3 regions of the Pseudocitrobacter sp. 2023LY-00077 genome follow, and region 3 is predicted to be linked to each of the others. Evidence: predicted binding sites of a transcription regulator. Region 3 holds the regulator's gene; each other region holds the start of a gene.
What was found. The regulator PhoB, encoded in region 3, activates phosphate uptake and scavenging genes when phosphate is short. The targets are predictions, from matches to a motif close to CTGTCATAAAACTGNCNNAT.
Positions count from the first base shown of each region.

Region 1: kdgR (DNA-binding transcriptional regulator KdgR) is a predicted target of PhoB. The motif match lies at 5,755-5,774, and genes of this name have one in related genera.
Region 2: pstS (phosphate ABC transporter substrate-binding protein PstS) is a predicted target of PhoB. The motif match lies at 2,574-2,593, and genes of this name have one in related genera.

Region 1 is NZ_JBSPEI010000004.1:193,688-203,550, forward strand. Features, by position in the region: gene ACWWFX_RS07270 (GAF domain-containing protein) at 1-347, shown strand, start outside; gene proQ (RNA chaperone ProQ) at 445-1,128, shown strand; gene prc (carboxy terminal-processing peptidase) at 1,148-3,196, shown strand; gene htpX (protease HtpX) at 3,399-4,283, shown strand; gene ACWWFX_RS07290 (MFS transporter) at 4,315-5,688, opposite strand; gene kdgR (DNA-binding transcriptional regulator KdgR) at 5,866-6,657, shown strand; gene ACWWFX_RS07300 (YobH family protein) at 6,704-6,943, opposite strand; gene mgrB (PhoP/PhoQ regulatory lipoprotein MgrB) at 7,108-7,251, shown strand; gene ACWWFX_RS07310 (YebO family protein) at 7,325-7,615, shown strand; partial or broken gene ACWWFX_RS07315 (DUF2627 domain-containing protein) at 8,360-8,504, shown strand; gene cspE (transcription antiterminator/RNA stability regulator CspE) at 8,517-8,726, shown strand; gene ftsI (peptidoglycan glycosyltransferase FtsI) at 8,942-9,863, shown strand, end outside.
Region 2 is NZ_JBSPEI010000014.1:36,651-46,513, forward strand. Features, by position in the region: gene ACWWFX_RS17735 (fimbria/pilus outer membrane usher protein) at 1-1,347, shown strand, start outside; gene ACWWFX_RS17740 (fimbrial protein) at 1,365-2,423, shown strand; gene pstS (phosphate ABC transporter substrate-binding protein PstS) at 2,680-3,720, shown strand; gene pstC (phosphate ABC transporter permease PstC) at 3,848-4,807, shown strand; gene pstA (phosphate ABC transporter permease PstA) at 4,807-5,697, shown strand; gene pstB (phosphate ABC transporter ATP-binding protein PstB) at 5,744-6,517, shown strand; gene phoU (phosphate signaling complex protein PhoU) at 6,531-7,256, shown strand; gene yieH (6-phosphogluconate phosphatase) at 7,348-8,013, opposite strand; gene adeP (adenine permease AdeP) at 8,182-9,519, shown strand; gene ACWWFX_RS17780 (NADPH-dependent FMN reductase) at 9,612-9,863, opposite strand, start outside.
Region 3 is NZ_JBSPEI010000006.1:89,778-99,640, reverse strand. Features, by position in the region: gene phoR (phosphate regulon sensor histidine kinase PhoR) at 102-1,388, opposite strand; gene phoB (phosphate response regulator transcription factor PhoB) at 1,410-2,099, opposite strand; gene sbcD (exonuclease subunit SbcD) at 2,293-3,495, shown strand; gene sbcC (exonuclease subunit SbcC) at 3,492-6,629, shown strand; gene mak (fructokinase) at 6,790-7,692, opposite strand; gene rdgC (recombination-associated protein RdgC) at 7,791-8,705, shown strand; gene ppnP (pyrimidine/purine nucleoside phosphorylase) at 8,748-9,032, opposite strand; gene ACWWFX_RS09670 (AroM family protein) at 9,111-9,788, opposite strand.

The DNA.
Region 1 (9,863 bases), on a different contig from region 3:
AAGGCAATACGCTGGTTTTGGGGCCATTCCAGGGCAAGCTGGCGTGCGTGCGCATTCCGGTTGGCCGGGGAGTATGTGGTACGGCGGTGGCGAAGAATGAAGTGCAGCGCGTAGAAGACGTGCACGCGTTCGACGGTCATATCGCCTGTGACAGCGCCAGTAACTCCGAAATCGTACTGCCGCTGGTGGTTGACGGAGAGGTGATTGGCGTGCTGGATATCGATAGCCCGCTCTTTTCACGCTTCAGCGAAGAGGACGAACAGGGCCTGCGTGAACTGGTCGGTCATCTCGAAAATGTGCTTGCTGGCACCGATTATCAAAAATTCTTTGCCCGCGTCGAAGGATAATCAACGGATAACGTAGCATTTAGCGATGGCGTCATTATAATGTCGCCTGTTCATGCCTGCGGCTTGTTGGCTACGTCCGTTGTAATCAGGAAATTTCATGGAAAATCAACCTAAGTTGAATAGCAGTAAAGAAGTTATCGCATTTCTGGCCGAACGTTTTCCGCACTGCTTCAGTGCCGAAGGTGAAGCTCGTCCTCTGAAAGTCGGTATTTTTCAGGATCTTGTCGAGCGTGTTGATGGTGAGATGAACCTCAGCAAAACCCAATTACGTTCCGCATTACGTCTTTATACTTCAAGCTGGCGCTACCTTTACGGTATCAAAGCTGGCGCAGTACGTGTCGACCTCGACGGTAACCCTTGCGGTGAACTCGACGAGCAGCACGTTGCCCATGCTCGTCAGCAGCTTGAAGAAGCCAAAGCGCGTGTTCAGGCTCAGCGTGCTGAACAGCAGGCGAAAAAACGCGAAGCTGCCGCTGCTGCGGGTGAAGGCGATGCACCGCGTCGCGAGCGTAAGCCGCGTCCTCCGGTTCGCCGCAAAGAAAACGCTGAGCGTAAACCACGCGATGCTAAACCTGCTGCGAAAGCCGTACGCGAAGTACGCGAAGAAAAGCTTACTCCTGTTTCCGACATTTCTGCGCTGACCGTTGGTCAATCCCTGAAAGTCAAAGCGGGCAATAACGCAATGGACGCCACGATTCTGGAAATCACCAAAGATGGTGTCCGCGTGCAGCTTACTTCTGGTATGTCAATGATAGTACGCGCAGAACACCTGGTGTTCTGAAACGGAGGCCGGGCCAGGCATGAACAAACTTTTTAGGCTCTCCGCCCTCGCTGGCCTGTTTTTAATAACAGGCCACGCCTTAGCGGTGGAAGATATTACTCGTGTTGATCAAATTCCGATTCTTAAGGAAGAGACTCAGCACGCAACGGTGAGCGAGCGCGTGACATCGCGCTTTACCCGTTCTCATTACCGTCAGTTCGATCTCGACCAGTCCTTTTCCGCCAAGATTTTTGACCGCTATCTGAACCTGCTCGATTACAGTCACAACGTCCTGCTGGCCAGCGACGTTGCGCAGTTTGCTTCGAAGAAAGGACAGATTGGCGATGAACTGCGCTCGGGCAAGCTCGACGTGTTTTACGATCTCTACAATCTGGCACAAAAGCGACGTTTTGAACGTTATCAGTACGCGCTGAAAGTGCTCGAACGCCCGATGGACTTCACCGGCAACGACACCTTCAATCTTGACCGGGCAAAAGCGCCATGGCCAAAAGATGAAGCCGAGCTGAACGCCCTGTGGGATGGCAAGGTCAAGTTCGATGAACTGAGCCTGAAGCTGACCGGGAAAGATGAAAAAGAGATCCGCGAGACCCTGACGCGTCGCTATAAGTTCGCGATTCGTCGTCTGGCGCAAACCAACAGCGAAGACGTTTTCTCGCTGGCGATGACTTCTTTCGCGCGCGAAATCGACCCGCATACCAACTATCTCTCTCCGCGCAACACCGAACAGTTCAATACCGAAATGAGCCTGTCTCTGGAAGGTATTGGCGCCGTGCTGCAAATGGATGATGACTACACGGTAATCAATTCCATGGTGGCCGGTGGGCCAGCGGCGAAGAGTAAAGCGATTACGGTTGGCGATAAAATTGTCGGCGTAGGCCAGGCGGGTAAAGGCATGGTCGATGTGATCGGCTGGCGTCTGGATGATGTCGTGGCGCTGATTAAAGGGCCGAAGGGCAGTAAAGTTCGTCTGGAAATTCTGCCTGCGGGTAAAGGTGCGAAAACCAAAATCGTCACCCTGACGCGCGAACGCATTCGTCTGGAAGACCGTGCCGTGAAGATGTCGGTGAAAACCGTCGGCAAAGAGAAAGTGGGCGTGCTCGACATCCCTGGTTTCTATGTTGGCCTGACGGAAGACGTTAAGGTGCAGTTGCAGAAGCTGGAAAAACAGAACGTCAGCAGCGTGATTATCGATCTGCGTACCAACGGCGGCGGGGCATTGACGGAAGCGGTATCGCTCTCTGGCTTGTTCATTCCGTCCGGCCCGGTTGTGCAGGTGCGTGACAACAACGGCAAAGTGCGTGAAGACAGCGATAACGACGGCGTGGTGTACTACAAAGGCCCGCTGGTGGTGCTAGTTGACCGCTTCAGCGCCTCGGCATCTGAAATCTTTGCTGCTGCCATGCAGGACTACGGACGCGCGCTGATCGTCGGTGAACCGACCTTCGGGAAAGGCACCGTTCAGCAATACCGTTCTCTGAATCGCATTTACGATCAAATGCTGCGCCCGGAATGGCCAGCGCTGGGTTCCGTGCAGTACACCATTCAGAAGTTCTACCGCATTAACGGCGGCAGTACGCAACGTAAAGGTGTAACACCGGATATCCTGATGCCGACCGGTTCGGAAGAGACGGAAACGGGCGAGAAGTTTGAAGATAACGCATTGCCGTGGGACAGCATTGATGCCGCGACCTATGTGAAATCCGATGATTTAACACCGTTTGGTCCGGAACTGCTGAAGCTGCACAATGCGCGTATCGCGAAAGATCCTGAATTCCAGTACATCATGAAGGATATTGCGCGCTTTAATGCGATGAAAGATAAGCGCAATATTGTCTCTTTGAATTACGCTCAGCGTGAAAAAGAGAATCTGGAAGATGATGCAACACGTCTGGCTCGCGTTAACGATCGCTACAAACGCGATGGAAAACCGTTGCTGAAGAACATCGACGATTTGCCGAAGGATTATCAGGAGCCGGATCCCTATCTGGATGAAACCGTGAATATCGCGGTTGACCTGGCGCATCTTGAAAAAGACAGGCCAGCCGCAACACCTGCGACCAGCAAGTAATTCTCCCTAAATAAAACAGGCACAAGCGATTGTGCCTGTTTTTTTACATCTCTAAACCGCGCGTAAGCAAGTGTGCGAAAAAATGTAAAGTTGTGTCTTTCTCGTGACTTACCCGCCGTGGATAGTTGAAAATTGTATTAATACCCATACGATGTGGGTAATCGCATAGTGCGTTTTGTTAAAACGAGGTTAAAAGTAAATTATGATGCGAATCGCGCTCTTCCTGTTGACCAACCTTGCTGTGATGGTTGTGTTTGGGCTGGTGCTAAGCCTGACAGGAATTCAGTCGAGCAGCATGACGGGCCTGCTGATTATGGCTCTGCTATTTGGTTTTGGTGGTTCTATCGTTTCGCTGATGATGTCGAAATGGATGGCGCTGAAATCTGTGGGTGGGGAAGTGATTGAGCAGCCGCGCAACGAAACGGAGCGCTGGCTGATGGACACCGTGGCGCAACAATCGCGTCAGGCCGGTATTGGTATGCCGCAGGTCGCTATCTATCATGCGCCGGATATCAACGCCTTTGCCACCGGCGCGCGCCGTGATGCGTCTCTGGTAGCGGTCAGTACGGGTCTGTTGCAGAACATGAGCCGTGACGAAGCGGAAGCGGTCATCGCGCACGAGATTAGCCACGTGGCTAACGGTGATATGGTGACCATGACGCTGATTCAGGGCGTGGTGAACACCTTTGTTATCTTCATCTCGCGCGTCATTGCGCAGATTGCCGCCGGTTTCCTGAGCGGTAACCGTGATGAAGGTGAAGAGGGTGGTAACGGTAACCCGCTTATCTATTTTGCGGTTTCAATGGTCCTTGAACTGGTGTTCGGTATTCTGGCCAGCATTATTACCATGTGGTTCTCGCGTCACCGTGAATTCCACGCGGATGCTGGTTCAGCGCGCCTGGTAGGGCGTGAAAAAATGATCGCAGCCCTGCAACGTCTGAAAACCAGCTACGAACCGCAGGAAGCCAGCAGCATGATGGCCTTCTGCATCAACGGTAAGTCCAAAACGCTGAGTGAGCTGTTTATGACTCACCCGCCGCTGGACAAGCGTATCGAAGCGCTGCGTACCGGTGAGTACCTGAAATAATGAAAAAGCGCCTCAATCGAGGCGCTTTTTTTTAGCTCTGTACGCGCGGTTGCGTCACCCTCAAGCCGCTAAACAGCGCTGCAACTACCGCCAGACTTCCTGCCAGCAGCAATGACACATGTGTCCCGCTATCGCCAAACGCATTAAACATCAACGCCACCAGCGCCGCACCGGTGCTTTGCCCCAGCAGGCGAGCCGTACCCAGCATCCCGCTGGCGCCACCGCTTCGCTGCCGGGGTGCGGCGGAAATAATGGTGTGGTTGTTGGGTGACTGAAACAGACCGAACCCTGCGCCGCACAGGATCATGCGCCAGATGATATCCAGATCGGAAGGCGATGAAGGCAGCAGAGCAAGCGCAAACAATCCGCAGGCCATTACCGCCATGCCAAGCGCGCCCAGGAATCCGGCGTGGACTCGCTCAATTAAATACCCGGCCAGCGGCGCCATTACCATGGTGGCTAAAGGCCAGGGCGTCAGCAGCAAGCCCGTTTCCACTTCGCTGCGCCCCATCATGGTTTGCAGGAAGAAGGGAAGCGATACCAGCGCCAGCATCTGCGCGCAGAAAGAACAGATAGACGTGCAAATAGAGAGTGAGAACAACGGGATACGCAGTAAATCGACCGGTAATAGCGGTACGGGTAAACGCAACTGACGACGGATGAAAAAGAAACCGACAATCAGTAACAGCACCACTTCCGCGACCACCTGCGTGGTCGATTGCCCCTGCGCAAACCCGCCCAGTGCGGTGATCAGCAGACCAAACGTCAGGGCATTCATGATTGCGCTTGGCAGATCGAAGCGCGTGGCCTGGCTGCGCGAACCGTTTGCGGGCAGATAACGCACCGCCAGCACCCACGAGATAATGCCCAGCGGCACGTTCACAAGGAATAGCCATTGCCATGACGCGACTGACAGAATCGCCGCCGCGATGGTCGGCCCGGCCGCTGAGGAGACGGCAACCACAAACGAGTTAATCCCCATACCGCGCCCCAACTGGCGCTGTGGATAGATGAGCCGAATGAGCGCCGTATTCACGCTCATGAGCGCCGCGCCGCCAAGGCCCTGCGCCACGCGCGCAAGCGTTAGCATCTCCAGCGAATTCGACATCGCACACAGCCCAGACGCGAGGGTAAAGACAATCAGGCCGATTTTGTAGATCCGGTGATAGCCAATCATGTCCCCCAGAAAAGCCAGTGACAGCAGCGAGATGACGATAGCTATCTGATAGGCGTTGACTATCCAGATAGACGCTGCCGGTGAGGCATGCAGATCGCTGGCAATTGTCGGTAAGGCAACGTTGGCGATAGCCCCATCGAGCACCGCCATCGTAATACCGAGCACAATGGTTAAGATAGCGCCATACCGTTGAGGGACAGGTAAGCCATCTGAGATTTTTTTATCCATGAGAAAAATGCGGTTTTTAAGAAATTATTTGTCAGAAAACTATTTTAGCATTGATTATTCGGCTGTATGTCGCAGATTTGTAACCAGGTTGCAGAAGATTCATTGCGACGAACGCTTTGCGAAATTATAATAAAAACCGGTTCTAATTTTTATAAAACAGTTGCGATGAGGTGATAAATGGCAGTTGCAGATTTGGATAAACAGCCAGATTCTGTCTCTTCAGTATTGAAGGTTTTTGGCATCCTGCAGGCGCTTGGTGAAGAGCGCGAAATCGGAATTACCGAACTGTCGCAGCGTGTCATGATGTCGAAAAGCACTGTTTATCGCTTTTTGCAGACCATGAAATCATTGGGATACGTTGCCCAGGAAGGGGAATCTGAAAAGTATTCGTTAACGCTTAAGCTGTTTGAGCTGGGCGCGCGCGCATTACAGAACGTTGATTTAATTCGTAGCGCAGACATTCAGATGCGTGAACTCTCGCGTTTGACGAAAGAGACGATTCACCTTGGTGCGCTGGACGAAGACAGTATTGTCTATATCCATAAAATTGACTCGATGTACAACCTGCGTATGTACTCTCGCGTAGGTCGTCGTAACCCGCTTTACAGCACCGCGATTGGTAAAGTGCTGCTGGCCTGGCGCGACCGCGATGAAGTGCGTGAAATTCTGCAGGACGTAGAATATAAGCACAGCACCGATCGCACCATCACCAGCACCGATGAACTGATGCCGGTTCTGGATCTGGTTCGTCAGCAGGGGTATGGGGAAGATAACGAAGAACAGGAAGAAGGTCTGCGCTGTATTGGCGTACCGGTCTTTGACCGATTTGGCGTGGTCATTGCGGGTTTGAGTATTTCGTTCCCGACGCTGCGTTTCTCTGAAGAGCGCCTGCACGAGTATGTGGCGATGCTGCATACGGCGGCGCGTAAGATTTCAGAGCAGTTAGGCTATAACGATTATCCGTTTTGATTAAGCGCTTAATCAAAAAAAACGCCGCGATGTTCGCGGCGTTTGTTTATCCATTATCGACCACAGTTTCACTTTTTCGCAGGACCGGACAATCGGTCAGGCCAATGATCCCACTGCTGGAATGAACGTATTGTGCTGTGCTGGTGCCTCGTGCGGTCAGATATTTACATTGTAGCCCCAAACCGCCAGCATTCTCCGTGCTGCCGATTAAAACACCATAACCGCTCAGCAATATGCCAATCCAGACAATGGCCAGTATAATAATTGTTCTGATCGCAAATCTCATGACATCCTCACGTCTTTTCTATCCTTGATAATAGAGTAGCTTTTCAATATTGCGAGACAACTCCATGATTCCTAAAAGCAGAATTTATCTGTACAGTTAGCCGCGGTTTAAGATGTCCGTGTTAATTTGATCGTCTGTTAATGCTATATGTCGTGGAGTGTGGAGTGAAAAAATTTCGGTGGGTGTTACTGATTGTCGTACTGGCGGCCTGTTTGCTGCTCTGGACTCAGACGCTCAACGTGTTGTGCGACCAGGATGTTCAGTTCTTTAACGGGATCTGCAGCATCAACAAATTCATTCCCTGGTAAAACATTTTTGCCATCAACGATTTCCTTCCTTAATACGAGTGGTAGAATAGCCCGTTCCTTTTGAGGTGGTGAAATGAGTGATCTAGTAAGTTCTGGGGCATTAAATCTGGCGTCTGTGGTGGTATCTGTTCTGCTGTTGGTCGTGGGGCTGGTACTTTGGTTCTTTGTTAACCGCGCAAGTTCGCGCACCAGTGAGCAAATTGAACTGCTTGAAGCATTGTTGGATCAGCAAAAGCGTCAGAATGCGCTGCTGCGTCGACTCTGTGAAGCCAATGAACCTGAAAAACCGGCAGTCGAAGAGAAAGCCGTTGAAGCAAAAAACGAAGATGAAGATGATTTCATTCGCCTGGTGGCAGAACGATAATCTTTTCTCCTCTTCACTCCGGCTGTCTCACCAGGCTGCCGGAGTCCGTAGGTTGCACCGCCGCGGTGCACGCAGTCTGAACAACGGTATTACCTCTCCCTCTTATCCATCTTCCTGAAGCGTCTCAACGCAGGTCCAGTGTCGTTTCTCAATCACGTGTTCGTATCTAATTGTATTTATAATTAATTTTTTACCAGCCAAACAGCCTGGTCAATTATCCATCACCCAAATGTATGAGTGACGGATATCTGTTTTATTTGCGCAACTTACTAGCTGCATTTGCCGTACGGTATTAGCGAAACGTTTTTATTGCGCGGTGATAACGTTATGTCATTAAACGTTCATTATTTTGGTGCAACCTAAGTACATTATTTGGCTGGTGTGAGTCACGGCAGCAGTATAGCGAAACGTTACTTACTTATAACCGGTTATCAAAATGCACCTTTCGAAAATTAGCTCGAAAATATTCTAACGATATAAAAAAATGTTGATGCCGCTTCGCTTTTCTGGACGTACTGAAAATGTTGGACTATGGTAAAAAAGTCTTACGTTACCGTGAGGTAGGTGAGATAAAAGACACGAGCCGGAGCGCGTCAGACAACTGTTTGCCGCATAAATGCGTAGTCGATCAAATGATTGTTGTATGATTTGTGCGGCTGATCGAGACACGTTTAAAAATGGCTTGCCATTATTAACGTTGTATGTGATAACACGTTTTGGGTTAAACGAGGTACAGTTCTGTCTATGTATGGCATTATCAGTAAAGAAGTCCTGAGTAAACACGTTGACGTTGAATACCGCTTCTCTGCCGAACCTTATATTAGTGCCTCATGCAGTCATGTCTCAGTTTTATCTATGAATGCGCCCACGGGCGAAGAAAACACTCTAAGGAATTTTGCAAATGGCAAAGATTAAAGGTCAAGTTAAGTGGTTCAACGAGTCTAAAGGTTTTGGTTTCATTACTCCTGCTGACGGCAGCAAAGATGTATTCGTACATTTCTCTGCAATCCAGGGTAACGGCTTCAAAACTCTGGCTGAAGGCCAGAACGTTGAGTTCGAAATTCAGGACGGCCAGAAAGGCCCAGCTGCAGTTAACGTAACTGCAATCTGATTCGACTGCCACTGATGCTTTGATGCGTGCGCGCATCATAATCAGCCTTAAAGCCTCGCAACCGCGGGGCTTTTTACATTCTTTGCAAAGTGTTTCTGATTTCCCTTCTGGTCGTCCTTTGTTGCAAATCCGCGATCTTATTAGCATTGTTGCGCGATAAATCTCTGAACTATTCCTGTTAAATCAGTCCGTTGCTTTTTAACGCTGGAGTCAGAGTGCAAGATAAATCCCGAGGGAAGCCCCCTCATTTTACCCCCGTCCGGTTTGGCCTGGTGTGCGCCGGTATTTTAAGCTGTCTGGGCTTCCTTCTTGCGCGAGTTGGCTGGTTGCAAATTGTCTCCCCCGATAACCTGGTCAAGCAGGAAGATATGCGCTCGGTACGCGAAGAACCGATTGATGTGCCACGTGGCATGATTGTCGATCGCGAAAACCGGCCACTGGCAGTGAGCGTGCCGGTTAGCGCGATTTGGGTCGATCCGCAAACCCTGATTGAGAAGGGCGGTGTGGGGTTCGATAACCGCTGGCAGGCGCTGGCAAAAGCATTAAATCTCTCCTTAAGCGCATTACAGGCCCGCGTCAATGCGCACCCGCACAGCCGATTTCTCTATCTTGCCCGCCAGGTGGACCCGCTTCAGGCGCAGTGGATTGATAAGCTGCATCTGCCAGGCATTAACCTGCGTGAAGAGTCACGCCGCTTTTATCCTGCCGGCCACGTCGCGGCGAACCTGATAGGTTTTACGAATGTCGACGATCAGGGCATTGAAGGTATTGAGAAAAGCTTTAACAGCCAGCTCATTGGCAAACCGGGTTTGCGTCAGGTGCGTAAAGATAAATTTGGCCGGGTAATCGAAAACATTACCGAAATGGCCCCCGTACCCGCGCATAACATTCAGCTCAGTATTGATGAGCGTCTGCAAACGGTAACGGAAGACGCGCTGGATAACGCTGTGCGCTGGAACAAAGCCGCGTCTGGCGCAGCGGTACTGGTGAAAATCGACACCGGTGAAATTTTGTCTATGGCGAGCTACCCGGACTACAACCCGAACAATCGCGAAACGGCCACGCTGGATGATTTCCGTAACCGCGCCATCAGCGACACGTTTGAACCCGGTTCCACCGTGAAACCGCTGGTGATCA
Region 2 (9,863 bases), on a different contig from region 3:
TCAGGGGCGATTGGCATCGGTAAAGATATGGGGTCTCTGGGGGCTGTTTCTGTTGATGTAACGCAGGCTAATTCCACTTTTGATGATAGTGATGAGCAGGGGCAGTCATACCGATTCCTGTATTCCAAGCGTTTTGAAGATACTGATACGACATTCCGTCTGGTGGGTTATCGCTACTCCACGCAGGGATATTACACGCTCAATGAATGGGCAAGCCGACGTGATGATGAAGAAGGGTTCTGGGAAACCGGCAACCGGCGTAGTCGCCTGGAAGGGACGTGGACCCAGGCGTTTCCTGAAGGATGGGGTAATATTTATTTGACCCTCAGTCGCCAGGAGTACTGGAAAACGGATGAGGTAGAGCGACTGGTGCAGCTTGGCTACAACAACTACTGGCACCGTATTTCGTGGAACGTATCCTGGAACTATACCGATTCGACGAATATCAGCAGTGGTTCGCATTATTACACCAATGACGACAACAACAACAATGATGATGATGGCGGCGAACATATTTTTATGTTCTCGGTTTCCATTCCGCTCTCTGGCTGGATGCAGGACAGCTATGCTAATTATTCATTGACGCAGAACAATCATAATGAAAGCACCATGCAAGCGGGTGTTAGCGGTACATTGCTGGAAGAGCGTAATATGACCTATAACGTTCAACAGTCCTGGAGTAGTTCGCCAGAAGATACTTACAGTGGAAGTGCGGGTTTGAGCTACGATGGTACATATGGTTCCGTTAGCGGCTCGTATGATTACAGCTCAGAGTCGCAGCGACTGAATTATGGAATGAAAGGCGGTATTCTGGTTCATGCCGATGGAGTGACCTTCTCGCAGGAATTGGGTGAAACCGTTGCGCTTATCAAAGCGCCAGGGGCGGAAGGCGTTGGCGTAGATAACGCCACGGGCGTTTCTACTGACTGGCGCGGTTATACGGTAAAAACGCAAATGTCGCCATACGATGAAAACCGTGTGGCTATCAGTAGCGATTATTTTGAAAAAGCCAATGTTGAAATTGAAAACAGTGTTGTAAACATTGTACCTACACGTGGTGCGGTTGTTCGCGCTGAATTCGTCACGCATGTGGGTTATCGCGTGTTATTTTTCGTGAAAACAGCAAGTGGTAAGCCAGCCCCCTTTGGCGCAATGGCAATGGCAAATTTGGAATCAGGGTCTGTCACAGGGATCGTTGGAGACAATGGTGAATTGTACCTTTCAGGTATGCCAGAAAAAGGTAGTTTTACACTGACTCTCGGTACTGATAAAACCTGTACTGCACATTATCAGCTCACCGTTCAGTCACCGAAAGCATTGCTGGAATTACCAGTGAGTTGCCAATAATAAAAGGAATTATAGTAATGAATAAAATATGGATGCCTGTATTGTCGGGAATACTGATGCTGATAAGTTTATCGGCGTTCTCTGCACCAACCGGGTATTGTGTTGCTGACAGTGGTACGTTCCATAACACACTGCCTTTTAGTGGTACAACAATTACAGTGCAGCAGAACCGTGCCGGGCAGGTTGTTGAAAGAGATGTCGATAATGGACTGTCCTATCAAGGGCATTGCTATTGCCAAACGGATATCAATGGTAGCTGGGCGCATATTTATTACACGGCAATAATGAATCCAGCCTTACCTGAGTCGGGAGCGAGAAGCGGTATCCAGTATTATAATTTAGATGAGTATTTGGATGTCGGTGTATCATTCTATATCCTCGGTAAAGGATATTTTAATGCCCCATTTGCCGACCAACCTAACCAGCCAAGTGATGGGGTCTATAAATGTCACGGGGTAGCAGGCGATCCGTTACCTTTCTATAGTGGTGGGCAAGCAAAACTTTATTTTTATATTAAGCAACCGTTTATTGGGAAAATTGTTATTCCTCAAACGTTGATCAGTAAACTGTATGGCACGATCACACCGGATGATCCTCTTAATGTCGCGATGTCTGATGTGTATATTGCCGGAGATATTACCGCGCCACAAAGCTGTACGATTAATGCCGGGCAAATTATTGAGTTCGATTTTAAACAAATCCCCGCGTCTGAATTTTCGTCTACAGCCGGAACGGCGCTGACAGCCAGAAAACAAACGCAAACAGTAAATGTGGATTGTACCGGAATGGCGCAGGGGCAAGACGTCGATGTATCGTTACATGCGTCGCCGGTGGCTTCTGACCCCACCATGATTCAAACCTCCAACCCGGATGTAGGAATCAAAGTTTACGATGAATTCAATAATGAAGTGAATGTGAACGGTGGGATAATGGAAACGGAGATGGGGAGGATCAGGTTAGGCGAGGAAGATGGCTCGTTAACGTTTTCTGCGGCGCCCGCCAGCGCAACGGGGGCCAGACAGGAGCCCGGCGTGTTTGATGCTACGGCAACCATTAATGTGGAGATTAAAAACTAATCTCGCAATATGTTCCCCAACGGCTGCTTCGGCGGCCGTTGTCATTTTCTCCATCTTGTACCACGCTTACTATCAGGTTTTATGACAAAATAGTGACAATGATTGGAAATAAATCTGATAATAATCATTGCATTAGATAATTTTCCACGGATGTCATAAAAATGTCATATTCCATACATATAACTGTCACCTGTTTGTCCTATTTTGCTCATCGTAGCCATTAAACAATGCTTTATGAATCCTCCCAGGAGACATTATGAAAGTTATGCGTACCACCGTCGCAACTGTTGTCGCCGCGACCTTATCGATGAGTGCTTTCTCTGCGTTTGCTGCAGCAAGCCTGACAGGTGCTGGTGCAACATTCCCGGCGCCGGTGTATGCCAAATGGGCTGACACCTATCAGAAAGAGACCGGTAATAAGGTTAACTACCAGGGTATTGGTTCTTCTGGCGGCGTAAAACAAATTACCGCTAACACCGTGGATTTCGGCGCATCTGATGCCCCGCTTTCTGACGAAAAACTGGCGCAGGAAGGCCTGTTCCAGTTCCCGACCGTTATCGGCGGTGTGGTTCTGGCTGTAAACATTCCGGGTCTGAAATCTGGCGAACTGGTGCTGGATGGCAAAACCCTGGGTGACATCTACCTGGGTAAAATCAAGAAGTGGGATGATGAAGCCATCACCAAACTGAACCCAGGTGTGAAACTGCCTTCGCAGAATATCGCCGTCGTACGCCGTGCGGATGGTTCCGGTACTTCTTTCGTGTTCACCAGCTATCTGGCGAAAGTGAACGAAGAGTGGAAATCCAAAGTTGGCGCAGGCTCTACCGTGAACTGGCCGACTGGCCTGGGCGGTAAAGGCAACGACGGTATCGCGGCGTTCGTACAGCGTCTGCCGGGTGCGATTGGTTATGTCGAGTACGCTTATGCGAAACAGAATAACCTGGCCTATACCAAAATTGTTTCTGCCGACGGTAAGCCGGTAAGCCCGACCGAAGAGAGCTTCTCTAACGCCGCCAAAGGCGTTGACTGGAGCAAATCCTTCGCCCAGGACCTGACTAACCAGAAAGGTGACGATGTGTGGCCGATTACCTCCACCACCTTCATCCTGGTGCACAAAGAGCAGAAGAAACCTGAGCAGGGTGTAGAAGTGCTGAAGTTCTTCGACTGGGCATACAAAAACGGCGCGAAACAGGCTAACGACCTGGATTACGCTTCACTGCCGGACAGCGTGGTTGAGCAGGTTCGTGCCGCATGGAAGACCAGCGTGAAAGACAGCAGCGGTAAAGCGCTGTACTAACGGGAAATATTGACGAAAATGGCGGGTGGCGCTGCGCTTACCCGCCCTACGGTTCACACTGTAGGCCCGATAAGTGCTTGCGCCATCGGGCAACTTCGTAAAACGCGTTTAACGGAAAGAGTGATTTATGGCTGCAACCAAGCCTGCTTTTAACCCACCGGGTAAAAAGGGTGACATGATCTTCAGCGCGCTGGTAAAACTGGCTGCGCTGATTGTGCTATTGATGTTGGGCGGCATTATCGTGTCCCTGATCATCTCCTCCTGGCCGAGCATCGAAAAATTCGGCTTCTCATTCCTGTGGACCAAAGAGTGGGATGCGCCGAACGATATTTACGGTGCGCTGGTTCCCATCTACGGCACCCTCGTCACCTCGATTATCGCGCTGCTGATCGCCGTTCCGGTGAGTTTCGGCATCGCGCTGTTCCTGACGGAACTGGCTCCCAACTGGCTGCGTCGCCCGTTGGGTATCGCCATTGAACTGCTGGCGGCTATCCCGAGTATCGTTTACGGCATGTGGGGCCTGTTTATCTTTGCCCCGCTGTTTGCGACCTATTTCCAGGAGCCGGTTGGCAACGTTCTCTCCAACATCCCGTTTGTTGGCGCGCTGTTCTCCGGCCCAGCCTTTGGTATCGGGATTCTGGCGGCTGGCGTGATCCTCGCCATCATGATTATCCCGTACATCGCGGCGGTCATGCGCGATGTGTTCGAACAAACGCCGGTAATGATGAAAGAGTCGGCCTACGGTATCGGCTGCACTACCTGGGAAGTTATCTGGCGCATCGTCCTTCCGTTCACCAAAAATGGCGTGATTGGCGGTGTGATGCTGGGCCTCGGTCGTGCGCTGGGGGAAACCATGGCGGTGACCTTTATCATCGGTAACACCTACCAGCTCGACAGCGCCTCGCTGTACATGCCGGGTAACAGTATTACCTCGGCGCTGGCGAATGAATTTGCGGAAGCGGAGTCCGGCCTGCATGTCGCGGCACTGATGGAACTGGGGCTGATCCTGTTTGTGATTACCTTTATCGTGCTGGCAGCGTCTAAATTCATGGTGATGCGCCTGGCGAAAAACGAGGGGGCGCGTTAATGGCTACGCTCGAAATGCAAAACACAACCGCGCTGGCGGAATCCCGCCGCAAAATGCAGGCGCGTCGTCGCCTGAAAAACCGTATCGCACTGACGCTTTCGATGGCGACGATGGCATTCGGCCTGTTCTGGCTGGTGTGGATCCTGATGTCCACCGTAACCCGTGGTATCGATGGGATGTCGCTGGCGCTGTTCACTGAAATGACGCCGCCGCCGAATACAGCAGGTGGTGGTCTGGCGAATGCCCTGGCAGGCAGTGGTTTGCTGATCCTGTGGGCGACGGTATTTGGTACGCCGCTCGGCATTATGGCGGGGATCTACCTGGCGGAATATGGCCGTAAATCCTGGCTGGCGGAAGTGATTCGTTTTATTAACGACATCCTGCTTTCCGCACCGTCGATTGTCGTGGGGCTGTTCGTCTATACCATCGTGGTGGCGCAGATGCAGCACTTCTCCGGCTGGGCCGGGGTGATTGCGCTGGCGCTGTTGCAGGTGCCAATCGTTATTCGTACCACCGAAAACATGCTGAAACTGGTACCCGATAGCCTGCGAGAAGCGGCTTATGCGCTGGGTACGCCGAAGTGGAAGATGATCTCCGCTATCACGCTGAAGGCGTCTGTTTCGGGGATCATGACCGGTATCCTGCTGGCGATTGCCCGTATTGCGGGCGAAACCGCACCGCTGCTGTTTACCGCACTCTCGAACCAGTTCTGGAGTACGGACATGATGCAGCCGATCGCCAACCTTCCGGTCACCATATTTAAATTTGCGATGAGCCCGTTTGCCGAGTGGCAGCAACTGGCCTGGGCCGGGGTACTGATTATTACCCTGTGCGTACTGCTACTGAATATTCTGGCGCGCGTTGTTTTCGCGAAGCAGAAACACGGTTAATTTTTGCGGCGTGGCGGATGCCGCGTCGGATGAGGAAAAGAGTGAAATGAGTATGGTCAATACAACCCCGGGTAAAATTCAGGTTCGTGATTTGAACTTCTACTACGGTAAATTCCATGCCCTGAAGAACATCAACCTGGATATCGCCAAAAACCAGGTGACGGCGTTTATCGGGCCGTCCGGCTGCGGTAAATCCACGCTGTTGCGTACCTTCAACAAAATGTTCGCGCTCTATCCGGATCAGCGTGCGGAAGGGGAAATTCTGCTCGATGGCGACAACATCCTGACCAACACCCAGGATATCGCCCTGCTGCGTGCGAAAGTGGGCATGGTGTTTCAGAAACCGACGCCGTTCCCGATGTCGATTTATGACAACATCGCCTTTGGCGTGCGCCTGTTTGAAAAGCTCTCGCGCACTGATATGGACGAACGCGTGCAGTGGGCGTTGACCAAGGCCGCATTATGGAACGAAACCAAAGATAAACTGCATCAGAGCGGGTACTCTCTCTCCGGTGGTCAGCAACAGCGTCTGTGCATCGCGCGCGGTATCGCTATTCGCCCGGAAGTGCTGTTGCTTGATGAACCGTGCTCCGCGCTTGACCCTATCTCCACCGGGCGTATCGAAGAACTGATCACCGAACTGAAGCAGGATTACACCGTGGTAATTGTTACGCACAACATGCAGCAGGCTGCGCGTTGCTCGGATCACACGGCGTTTATGTACCTGGGCGAGCTGATTGAGTTCAGCGACACGGATGCACTGTTCACCCGCCCGGCGAAGAAACAAACTGAAGATTACATTACTGGCCGCTACGGTTGATTTGGAGTTAACCATGGACAACCTCAATCTTAATAAACACATTTCCGGCCAGTTCAACGCCGAGCTGGAAAGCATCCGCACCCAGGTGATGACCATGGGCGGCATGGTCGAGCAGCAGCTCTCCGACGCGATTACCGCGATGCACAACCAGGACAGCGATCTGGCCAAACGCGTGGTGGAAGGCGACAAACAGGTCAACATGATGGAAGTCGCCATCGACGAAGCGTGCGTGCGCATTATCGCCAAACGCCAGCCGACGGCGAGCGACCTGCGCCTGGTGATGGCTATTATCAAAACCATCGCCGAGCTGGAACGTATTGGCGACGTTGCCGATAAAATTTGCCGCACGGCGCTGGAGAAGTTTTCTTCGCAGCACCAGCCGCTGCTGGTGAGTCTGGAATCGCTGGGCCGCCACACGGTGCAGATGCTGCATGACGTGCTGGACGCGTTTGCGCGTATGGATCTCGACGAAGCGGTGCGTATCTACCGCGAAGATAAGAAAGTCGATCAGGAATATGAAGGCATCGTGCGTCAACTGATGACGTATATGATGGAAGATCCGCGCACTATCCCGAGCGTGTTAACGGCGCTGTTCTGCGCGCGCTCTATCGAGCGTATCGGTGACCGCTGCCAGAATATCTGCGAATACATCTTCTACTTCGTGAAAGGACAGGATTTCCGTCACGTGGGCGGCGATGAGCTGGATAAGCTGCTGGCGGGAAAAGATCCGAAAGAGTAATCGGCTGCGGTAAAATGCCCGGTGGCGCTGCGCTTACCGGGCCAACCCAACGTATGTAGGCCGGATAAGCGTTAACGCCATCCGGCTTTGTTTAGCGTGTAATATCCCACCCGCGCGCTTTCCACAGCGCAGGCAATTGCGCCAAATCGGTAAACGTCGTCACCTTCGGATGAGCAATCGGCTTGTTATGCGGGTCGGCGCAGAAGTAGAACACCTCCATTCCCGCATCAATTCCCGACTGCGCGCCAGCGGAAGAGTCATCCACCAGAATGCAGTTCTCAACGTTGACGTTCATCGCCTTCGCCGCGTGGAACATCAGCGCCGGGTCCGGCTTCCAGCGCTGGATGTCGTAGCCGCTGAACAGTTTTTCCGGGAAATGGTGCAACATCTGAAGCTTGCCCAATGAGTGCTGCATTTTGCTGACCGGGCCGTTAGAGACCACGCACATTGGCACTTTCATGGCATTCAGCAGCGTATCTGCCCCGGCGATGATCTCAAGTTCCGAGTCGAACAGGCGTGCGACCTCAGCGCGATAAACCGGTTCCAGATCTGCGCGGGCGAGATTTACCCCGTGCTCTGCGTTAATGATGTCGATGATCTCGTAGAGTTTCACGCCTTTAAAGCGTTTAAAGATCTCTTCCAGATCAAGCGTAATGCCAAATTCTTTGAACATATGGACATACGCGCGAGAACAAATCACTTCGCTGTCGACCAGCGTGCCGTCACAGTCGAAAAATACTGCTTCAATCCCGGACATATCATTCCCTTAATAACAAGTTTAACGTTTTCGTACTGCTGAATTGAGAGACGCAATCGTTGCCGTATAAGCAAAACAGATGAAAAAAAGTATCTCGCAACCGCGCCTATTGTCGCATTTTGGTATAGGATAGCGACGAATTTTCCTTCCTTTCTGCGGAAATAGATGATGAGCCAACAACAAACTACCCAGGCTTCCGGTCAGGGTATGCTGGAACGCGTGTTCAAACTGCGCGAACACGGCACAACGGCACGTACTGAAGTGATTGCCGGTTTCACCACTTTCCTGACGATGGTCTACATCGTTTTTGTAAACCCACAAATTCTTGGCGTGGCGGGCATGGACACCAGCGCGGTGTTTGTCACCACCTGCCTGATTGCTGCGCTGGGCAGCATCCTGATGGGCGTTTTCGCGAACCTGCCGGTGGCACTGGCGCCCGCGATGGGCCTGAACGCCTTCTTCGCCTTTGTCGTGGTACAGGCGATGGGCCTGCCGTGGCAGGTTGGCATGGGCGCAATCTTCTGGGGCGCAATCGGCCTGCTGTTGCTGACTATCTTCCGCGTGCGTTACTGGATGATTGCCAATATCCCGGTAAGTCTGCGCGTGGGCATCACCAGCGGTATTGGCCTGTTCATCGGTATGATGGGCCTGAAAAACGCGGGTGTCATCGTGGCGAACTCCGAAACGCTGGTGGCGATTGGTAACCTGACCTCTCACAGCGTCCTGCTGGGTGTGCTGGGCTTCTTCATTATCGCCATTCTGGCCTCGCGTAACATTCATGCTGCCGTACTGGTCTCCATCGTGGTTACCACGCTGCTGGGCTGGATGCTGGGCGACGTGCATTACAACGGTATCGTTTCTGCGCCACCAAGCGTCATGACGGTTGTGGGTCATGTTGACCTGGCTGGGTCATTCAACCTGGGCCTGGCGGGCGTGATTTTCTCCTTCATGCTGGTGAACCTGTTCGACTCCTCCGGTACGCTGATTGGCGTGACCGATAAAGCAGGCCTGACCGACGAAAAAGGCAAATTCCCGCGCATGAAACAAGCGCTGTATGTGGATAGCGTCTCGTCCGTCGCCGGTTCCTTTATTGGCACCTCGTCCGTAACCGCGTACATCGAATCCTCTTCCGGTGTGTCCGTCGGTGGCCGTACCGGCCTGACAGCGGTCGTTGTGGGTCTGTTATTCCTGCTGGTTATCTTCCTGTCTCCGCTGGCCGGAATGGTTCCGGGCTATGCGGCTGCGGGTGCGCTGATTTACGTTGGCGTGCTGATGACCTCAAGCCTCGCGCGCGTGAAATGGGAAGACCTGACCGAATCCGTACCGGCGTTCATTACCGCCGTGATGATGCCGTTTAGCTTCTCGATTACTGAAGGTATTGCGCTGGGTTTCATCTCTTACTGCGTGATGAAAATCGGTACCGGCCGTTTCCGCGACCTCAGCCCGTGCGTGATTATCGTTGCGATGCTGTTTGTGCTGAAGATTGTGTTTATTGACGGGCATTAATGCCCTCACCCTAACCCTCTCCCACAGGGAGAGGGGATGGTATGGTGTTCTCCCTCTCCCTGTGGGAGAGGGCCGGGGTGAGGGGAAATTTTTTACGCCTTAACCCGCGAAATATACTCGCCAAACGCGGTCAACTGACCGGTCAGATGATCCAGCGTACCCTGCTCAATGACTTCTCCCAACTGCGGGTCAACCTTGTTCTGAATCACGCCGCCCATAAATTCCGGCTTGTTCATCACCATTGCATCGAGGAAGACCAGAATCTGACGCAGGTGATACTGGCAGCGTGCGCCGCCAATCGCGCCCATAGAGCTGGTCTGAATCAGCACCGGCTTACCGGCCAG
Region 3 (9,863 bases):
GTTGTTCATTAATTACTCGATGGCAAATTGACTGCAAAGTAAACAGACCAGCCGGGGCTGGTCTGTGGAAACTCATCGTGACAAGCGCCTGTTCAGACGCTTTATTTGGCAATTAAACGTTCCGGTAGCAGGAAGCTGAAGCATGTTCCTTTCCCTGGCTGGCTTTCAATATCCAGACGGCTATCGTGATGATTCAACGCATGTTTTACAATCGCCAGCCCCAATCCGCTGCCGCCGGTCTGGCGGGAGCGCGCCTTATCCACCCGATAAAAACGCTCGGTTAAACGCGGAAGATGTTCCGCCGCGATGCCAGGCCCGTTGTCCTCCACGCTAAACAGCGCACCGTGTGGCGCATGCTGCCAGCGCACGGTGATTTTCGTGCCAGCAGGCGTATGATTCACCGCGTTGTACACCAGATTCGACACCGCACTGCGCAGTTGCTCTTCATTACCCAGCACTTTCAGCGTGTCATCAATCTCAAAATGAAGTTCATGCTGACGCTGACTGAGGGTCTGCGCTTCCCGCTCGACCACCCGCAGCATCATCGGCACATCCACCTTTTCATTGAGGGCCAGGGTCGGCGCAGCTTCAATTTTCGATAGCGTCAGCAGCTGTTTCACCAGCCCTTCCATACGCTGCGTCTGTTCACGCATGGTATGCAGCGCTTTTTCGCGCGTTGCCCCTTCCAGTACCTGCTCCTGAAGCATTTCCAGATAGCCCTGCAACACCGTCAATGGCGTACGCAGCTCATGACTGACGTTGGCAAAGAAGTTGCGCCGCGCGCCTTCCAACTGGTGCATTTGCGTGACGTCGCGCGCCACCATCAGCAACTGCCGGTCGGTATAGGGCATGATACGGATTTCCAGATGACGCCCATTATTGAGCACCAGATGCAGCGGTTTAAGAAACTCGCGTTGTTTAAGATGCTGCGTAAATTCTGGATAACGCAACAAGTTAAGAATATTTTGCCCGCTGTCGTCCGGCCAGCGCAGGCCAAGCAGCTGCTGCGCCAGGCCGTTACACCAGAAGATTGCGCCCTCTTCGGTGGTCAATACCACCGCATCGGGCAGCGATTCTGCGCCGCTACGAAAGCGTTTAATCAGATTCCCCAGTTCGCGGCGGCGTTTTTTATTACGCAACTGCATCTGGTTCAGACCGTACAGCAGGGGTTCCCAGCTACCGCGCCCCGGCGGCGGCGTCATGCTGCGATCAACCCATAACCACCAGGAAAGACGTAAAAGATTCCAGAAATGCCAAATCAACAACCCGGTCACTGCCGCCAGCAGAAACCAGGGAAGATGGCCGATGAGCAGCCCTAATATCAGGGCCGGGAGACAACACAAGAAAAGCTCAAAGGCGAGTCTTTTCCATGACAGCCGTTCCAGCACGCGTCACACTCCTGTCAACATTCAGAAACGAGCCGAAAAACGGTAGCCCGTGCCGCGAACGGTTTGCACCATACGATCGTGGCCGCTGTGTTCCAGCGCTTTACGCAGGCGGCGAATATGCACATCCACCGTGCGATCTTCCACATAAACGTTAGTGCCCCAGACATGGTTCAACAGTTGCTCACGGCTATAGACGCGTTCAGGATGCGTCATAAAGAAGTGCAGCAACTTAAATTCGGTCGGGCCCATATCGAGCGGGTTTTCCCCGGTCATCACGCGATGCGAGGTGGGATCAAGGCTTAGGCCCTGCATCTCAATCACCTCTTCCACCGCCATCGGAGAGATACGGCGCATGACCGCTTTGATGCGCGCCACCAGCTCTTTAGGGGAAAACGGTTTGGTAATGTAGTCATCCGCGCCGGTTTCCAGACCGCGTACGCGATCCTCTTCTTCACCGCGCGCCGTCAGCATCATGACCGGAATATCACGGGTCAGCGCTTCACGCTTGAGATGTTTGATAAACTGTAGCCCTGAGCCGCCCGGTAGCATCCAGTCGAGCAGAATAAGATCGGGCCAGGGTTCATTGAGCTGATTCACCGCACTGTCATAATCTTCCGCCTCAATCGGCTGGAAACCATTTTGTTCCAGCACGAAACAGACCATTTCGCGGATGGGTGCTTCATCTTCAACGACCAGAATGCGTCTCGCCATTTTATGCCCTGTTTTTTTAGCCATCAGTATACATTCGGCGTCATTATGCGTCAGATTTATGACAGTTTTATGAAAAACATGACCGTAAAATGATGGCACTTTACGAAATATGACACTCGCGGAATACACCCGTCGATCCTGTTGCCGGGGAATGTATAATCCCGGCTATGCTTTTTTCCCCACAGGGACGACGATGCGAATTCTTCATACTTCAGACTGGCACTTAGGCCAGAATTTTTACAGTAAAAGCCGTGCCGCAGAACACGATGCGTTTCTGAACTGGCTACTGGAGACCGCGCAACGCGAACAGGTAGACGCCATTATTGTGGCAGGCGATATCTTTGATACCGGCTCGCCGCCAAGCTATGCGCGCGAACTCTACAACCGCTTTGTGGTGAATCTGCAACAAACCGGCTGTCATCTGGTGGTGCTTGCCGGCAATCATGACTCCGTCGCCACGCTGAATGAATCGCGCGATATTCTGTCGTTCCTGAATACTACGGTGATTGCCAGCGCCGGGCATGAACCTTTTATTCTGAATCGCCGCGACGGCACGCCTGGTGCTGTTTTCTGCCCGGTGCCGTTTCTGCGCCCGCGCGATATCGTCGTCAGCCAGGCCGGGCTTTCCGGTGCGGAAAAACAGCAGCATTTACTGGAAACCATTACTGACTACTATCAGAAACAATACCAGCAGGCCTGTACGCTGCGCGGCGATCGCCCGCTGCCGGTTATCGCCAGCGGCCACCTGACCACCGTCGGTGCCAGCAAAAGTGATGCCGTGCGTGACATCTATATTGGCACACTGGATGCCTTTCCGGCGCAAAACTTCCCGCCCGCCGATTACATCGCCCTCGGGCATATTCATCGCGCGCAGAAAATTGGCGGCAGCGAGCATATTCGCTACAGCGGCTCGCCTATCCCGCTCAGCTTCGATGAAACGGGGAAAAGTAAGAGCGTTAACCAGGTGACCTTTGTCGACGGTAAGCTCCAGGACGTCACGCCACTCGATGTCCCGGCCACGCAACCACTGGCGGTTATTAAGGGCGACTTTGACAGCATCAGCAGCCAGTTGGCGCAGTATCGCGATGCCCCGTCAGAGCCCCCGGTCTGGCTGGATATCGAAATCACCAGCGATGAGTATCTGCATGATATTCAGCGTAAAATTCAGGTCATCACCGATGATTTACCCGTTGATGTGCTGCTGGTCCGGCGCAGCCGCGAACAGCGTCAGCACATTCTGGACAACAGCCTGCGTGAAACCCTGAGCGAACTGGAAGTTGAAGAGGTTTTCCAGCGTCGGCTGGCGCTGGAAACGTTGGAAGAACCCCAGCAGGCGCGCCTGAAGGCGTTATTTGATCTCACCGTTCACTCGCTTGATGAGGAGCCGCAGCCATGAAAATCCTCAGCCTGCGCCTGAAGAACCTTAACTCGCTGAAAGGCGAGTGGAAAATCGATTTCACCGCCGAACCGTTTGCCAGCAACGGCCTGTTTGCCATCACCGGGCCGACAGGCGCGGGGAAAACCACCCTGCTGGACGCCATCTGTCTCGCGCTGTATCACGAAACGCCGCGCCTCAACACGGTATCGCAATCGCAAAACGATCTGATGACCCGCGACACCGCCGAGTGTCTGGCGGAAGTTGAGTTTGAAGTACAGGGCGTGGCCTATCGTGCATTCTGGAGCCAGAACCGCGCGCGCAATCAGCCTGACGGCAACCTACAGGCGCCGCGCGTTGAGCTGGCGCGTCGCGATGACGGTAAAATTCTGGCCGATAAAGTCAAAGATAAGCTCGAACTTATCGCGTCGCTGAGCGGGCTGGATTACGGTCGCTTTACCCGTTCGATGTTGCTTTCGCAGGGGCAGTTCGCCGCGTTCCTTAATGCGCGCCCCAAAGAACGCGCCGAGCTGCTGGAAGAACTCACCGGCACGGAAATTTATGGGCGAATTTCTGCACAAGTATTTGAAAAACATAAGCAGGCGCGGACCGAGCTGGAAAAGCTTCAGGCGCAATCCTCCGGAATGGTGCTGCTAAGTGAAGAACAGCAACAGTCACTGCTGGGAAGTTTGCAGGCGCTTACTCTCGAAGAAAAAGTCGCACTGGAGCAGCAGACGGTCGCCCAACATCAGCAACAGTGGTTGCTGCGCCAGAGGGAACTGACGCGCGAAACGCATACCGCCCGGGAAGCGCTCACCGCCGCAGATCAGGCCCTGGCAGCAGCGCAGCCCCAGCTGGAAACGTTACGCCGCGCCCAACCGGCGGAGCTGCTGCGCCCGCGCTGGGCGCACCTCCAGGAGCAGGCAATCACGCTTGCCAGAACCCAGCAGCAAACGCTGCAAGTAAATGCTCGCTTACATGAAGCAACCACCCGCCGTAACCGCATCCGCGCCACGGCTATCGAACAGATGCGCGGGTTGCAGCAGACGCAAACTCAGCTTAACCAGTGGCTTGAGGAGCACGATCGTTTCAAACACTGGGGCAGCGAACTCACCGGCTGGCGCGCTGCGTTTGCGTTACAGGCGCGTGAAAGCACCCAGTTGCAGAACAACCAGCAGCGCCTGAGTACGCTGGAAAAACAGCTAGCCCAGTTACCGGCCTCCACGCTGACGCTGAATCTGGCCGAAGCCACCAACGCCATTAACGCGCACAGCGCCGCGCGCCCGTTGCGCCAACAGCTCACTACGCTGCATGCACGGTTCCTGCCGCTGCAAAAACGGCGTCAGCAGTTGATAGAAGCACAGAGCAACCGCCGCCAGCAGCTGGAAAAACTGACCGCTGAGCTGACCGATCGCCGCCAGCGCTACAAAGAGCAAAACCAGCAACTGAACGACGTCCGCGCGCTGTGCGACATGGAAGCAACCATTGTCAGTCTGCAAGCCGAACGCGCCAGGCTGCAACCCGGTTGCGCCTGCCCGCTGTGCGGTGCGACCGAGCATCCGGCGATTGCGGAATACCAGGCGCTGACGCCAGGCGTAAATCAGGCGCGTCGCGATGTACTGGAGCGCGACGTCAAACGGCTGGCGGAAGAAGGTGCAACCCTGCGCGGCCAGCAGGATGCCCTGCAAAAGCAACAGCAGGTTGAAGAAAGTGAGCTGGAGTCTCTTTCTCAGCAGGAGCAAGCGCTTACCTCTCAATGGCAGGAGGTGACGGCCGCGTTAGGCGTGACGCTACGCGCCGAGGAAGCGATTAGTGAGTGGCTTGCCGCACAGGAAGAGTACGAACAGCAGCTTTATCAGCACAGTCAGCGGCTGAATTTGCAACAGCAGGTAACCGACCTCCAGCAGCAGATTGCGCAGGCACAGAACGAACTCACCCAGCGCCGCGAGGCGTTGCAGGCTCAACTGGCGACGCTTTCGCTCACCGCACCGCTTGCCGGGGAAGAGAACGCCTGGCTGGCGGCGCGCGAAGAGGAAAACCGGCTCTGGCAAAGCCAGCAGACACAGCACGGTGAAACGCAGCATAAACTCGCCCAGCTTCAGCCGTTGCTGGACACGCTGCCTGCATGTGAAATCGAAGAGACAACGCCTGTTTCGCTGGAAGGATGGCAGCAGATCCACAACGATTGCATCTCGCTCGCCAGCCAGTGGCAAACCTTGTCGCAGCAGGAAGCGCTGGAAAAAGAGCGTCTGGATCAGGCCGAGCGCGAGTTCGACCAGGCGTTGGCGGAATCACAATTCAGTGACCGCGCGGCGTTTCAGGCCGCATTGCTGGAACAGCCTGAGCGCGAGCGCCTGGAGCAACTTAAACAGTCGCTGGAGAGCAAGCTTCAGCAGTGCCGCACGCTGGATACTCAGGCACAAGATGCGCTGCAACGTCATCAGGCCCAACGCCCGGCAACGCTTAGCGATGATGTCTCACTTGAACAGGTGCAAACCCAACTGGCGCTGATGGCCCAGCAGTTGCGGGAAAACAGCGCGCGTCAGGGAGAACTTCGCCAGCAGTTGAAACAGGATGAAGAGAATCGCCGCCAACAACAAAACCTGCTGCTGGAGATTGAAAAAACCAGCGCGCAGGTAGAAGACTGGGCGCACCTGAATGCGTTGATTGGCTCCAAAGAGGGCGATAAATTCCGCAAATTTGCCCAGGGGCTGACGCTGGATAACCTGGTGTGGCTGGCGAATGACCAGCTTAGCCGCCTGCACGGGCGCTATCTGCTGCAACGTAAAGCCAGCGAAGCGCTGGAACTGGAAGTGGTCGATACCTGGCAGGCGGACGCGGTACGCGACACGCGAACCCTATCCGGCGGCGAAAGTTTCCTCGTCAGCCTGGCGCTGGCGCTGGCACTTTCTGACCTGGTAAGCCACAAAACGCGCATCGATTCGCTGTTCCTTGACGAAGGCTTTGGCACGCTGGACAGCGAAACCCTCGACACGGCGCTGGACGCACTGGATGCGCTCAACGCCAGCGGCAAAATCATCGGCGTGATTAGCCACGTTGAGGCGATGAAAGAGCGCATTCCGGTGCAGATAAAAGTGAAGAAAATTAACGGGCTCGGGTATAGCAGGCTGGATAAGGTGTTTGCGGTGGAGTGAAATGGAAATGTGGGGAAATGTGCGCGCTGATGCCCTCACCCCGGCCCTCTCCCACAGGGAGAGGGAGAACACCACATCGCGCACAATCGGTCCCCTCTCCCTTGAGGGAGAGGGCCAGGGTGAGGGGGAAATAGCCGCACAATTCCCCCGAACGCGTCCCCTACAACGGCCACAACCACGCCGCGCCGCGCACGCCGCTGGAATCACCGTGCACCGCTTTGCGAATCGGCGTTTCGCACTCGCGGCCAAACACCCACGGTTTCACTAACTCCGGCACTGTTTTATACAGGCGATCAACGTTACTCATCCCGCCCCCCAGCACAATCACGTCCGGATCGAGAATATTCACCACGTTCGCCAGCGATTTCGCCAGACGCTGCTCATAACGGCTGAACGCCTGTTCCGCCAGCGCATCACCCTGTTCCACCAGTTGCATAATCTCGCGCCCTTTCAGCGGTTTACCACTAAGCCGATGATAATCCGTCGCAAAGCCGGTGCCGGAAATAAAGGTCTCAATACAGCCCTGTTTCCCGCAGTAGCACGGCACTTCCGCACGATAGCGCAGCTCGTCATCGTCCATCCACGGCAGCGAATTATGTCCCCACTCGCCCGCCGTGCCGTTACCGCCAATGTGCGAACGCCCGTTAATCGCCACGCCTGCCCCGCAACCGGTGCCAATAATTACCGCAAACACCGTTTGTGCCCCCGCCGCCGCGCCGTCAATGGCTTCGGACACCGCAAGGCAGTTGGCATCGTTCGCCAGACGCACTTCCCGGCTAAGACGCTCGCTGAGATCATTATCAAACGGCTGCCCGTTCAGCCACGTGGAGTTAGCGTTTTTCACCACCCCGGTGTAGGGCGAAATCGAGCCAGGAATACCTATTCCAACCGTTCCCGTTTGCCCGGTCGCCTCTTCGGCCATTGCCACCAAATGAGCAATGTTTTCAATCGTTTCACGATAGTCGCGCGGCGTCGGTAAGCGATGCCTGAACAGCTGCTCTCCCTTGTCGCTTAGCGCGATGACTTCCGTTTTTGTACCGCCCAGATCAATCCCAATACGCACAGAACGCTCCTTCTGAAATTCCCCGATTAACAATGCAAGCATAGAGACAATTCGTTATCATGCCCGCTGAATTTAACGATAAAGCCGTGGGAAATATCATGCTGTGGTTCAAAAATTTAATGGTTTATCGTCTCAGCCGCGACATTTCTTTGCGCGCCGAAGAGATGGAAAAACAGCTCGCTGAATGGACTTTCACCCCGTGCGGAAGCCAGGATATGGCGAAAACCGGTTGGGTTCCGCCGATGGGCTCGTCGCAAAGCGACGCGTTGACCCACACGGCCAACGGTCAGATTATTATTTGCGCCCGTAAAGAAGAGAAGATCCTGCCGTCTCCGGTGGTGAAGCAGGCGCTGGAAGCGAAGATCCACAAGCTGGAAGCCGATCAGGGTCGTAAGCTGAAAAAAACCGAGAAAGATTCGCTGAAAGACGAAGTGCTGCACTCTCTGCTGCCGCGCGCCTTCAGCCGCTTCAGCCAGACGATGATGTGGATCGACACCGTGAATGATCTGATTATGGTTGACTGCGCCAGCGCTAAAAAAGCGGAAGACACCCTCGCCCTGCTGCGTAAAAGCCTGGGTTCACTGCCGGTTGTCCCGCTGACGATGGAAAACCCAATCGAACTGACGCTGACCGAATGGGTGCGTTCCGGTTCGGCTGCGCAAAGCTTCCAGATCCTCGACGAAGCAGAACTGAAAGCGATCCTCGAAGATGGCGGCGTGATCCGCGCGAAGAAACAGGATCTGGTTTGTGATGAAATTGCGGTGCATATCGAAGCCGGTAAGCTGGTGACCAAACTGGCGCTCGACTGGCAGCAGCGCATTCAGTTTGTGATGTGCGACGACGGTTCAATTAAGCGTCTGAAGTTCAGCGATGAACTGCGAGACCAGAACGAAGATATCGACAGAGAAGACTACGCCGCGCGTTTTGACGCTGACTTTATCCTGATGACCGGGGAACTGGCTGCTCTGATTAAGAGCCTGGTGGAAGGGCTTGGCGGGGAAGCGCAGCGTTAATGCTTTACATCTCCTTCCTGCCACAGCAGGAAGGAGACACACTTACAGATAACGACAAAGATAAGACGTCGGTTCCGCCACTTCCAGATGGAACTCGCTGTTGCCGGGCACGTTGAACACTTCACCAGCGGTATACACTTGCCACTCGGTTGCACCCGGTAGCAACACATTCAGCGCACCACTGACTACCGTCATCTCTTCCGGCTGCGCGGTGCCGAAGGTGTACTCGCCTTCCGCCATCACGCCGACGCTCGCGCGCCCGGTGCTGCTGCTGGTAAATCCAATCGATTTCACTTTTCCGTCGAAGTATTCATTGCTTTGAAGCATAAACAGGCCCTTATTGTCTTGTGTTTAATCACTCAATATAGGGGTGCGAACAGAAGCCTGTCACGCGAATTTATATTGTTAAACTAATAATTCTGCCGCCAGCCTGGCGACCAGCACATTTGACAGTAAAACAGGGACATCCAGCGCTTTTTGTAACAAATCACGGTGATGCTGATGGAAGCCTAAACAGTCCAGCACCAGTACATCCGCGCCCTGCTCGATGAGTTTTCCCCCGGCGGTCACCAGTTCAAGATCGGTGCCGTGAATCGGGTTTGCCAGTTCGTAATAGGGTTCAGAGGGCAGAACCTGCCACTTCTCCTGTTGCGCGCGAAGGATCTCCTCAATGGGCACGATCACGCCAACCTGATGGCCTTCAACAATAGACGCCACTAATGGCGGAATAATCCGCTGGGGCTCGATCAGCATCGCATTACGCGCCACCAGATGTTGCAGTTTAAAGGTATTCATCAACAGAATGACGTCATACTGTTGATTATCCAGCACTTCAATGATGGCTTGAAGGTCGCGTTCAATTTTAGAACGGGAGACTTCAGCCAGTTGATTATCGTTAAGCAACGCCAGGATTGTCTCCTCTCCCGGTTGCGCCCCATACTCCTTCATAACCTCCTCACGACTCAGATTCCCTAACAAACTCTTATGGGTAATCTGATCTTCCCTGATGTGCTCAGTGAGTAGTGGCAACACTTCTTTGACGGGTACAACCCCTACCGTCAGAATCGCCAACGTCGTATTCATGTTATGTACCTTCTTTACAACCACTGCCTGCACACGGCTCTTTTTACCACTTAGCCACCTGGATGGATGAAAAAA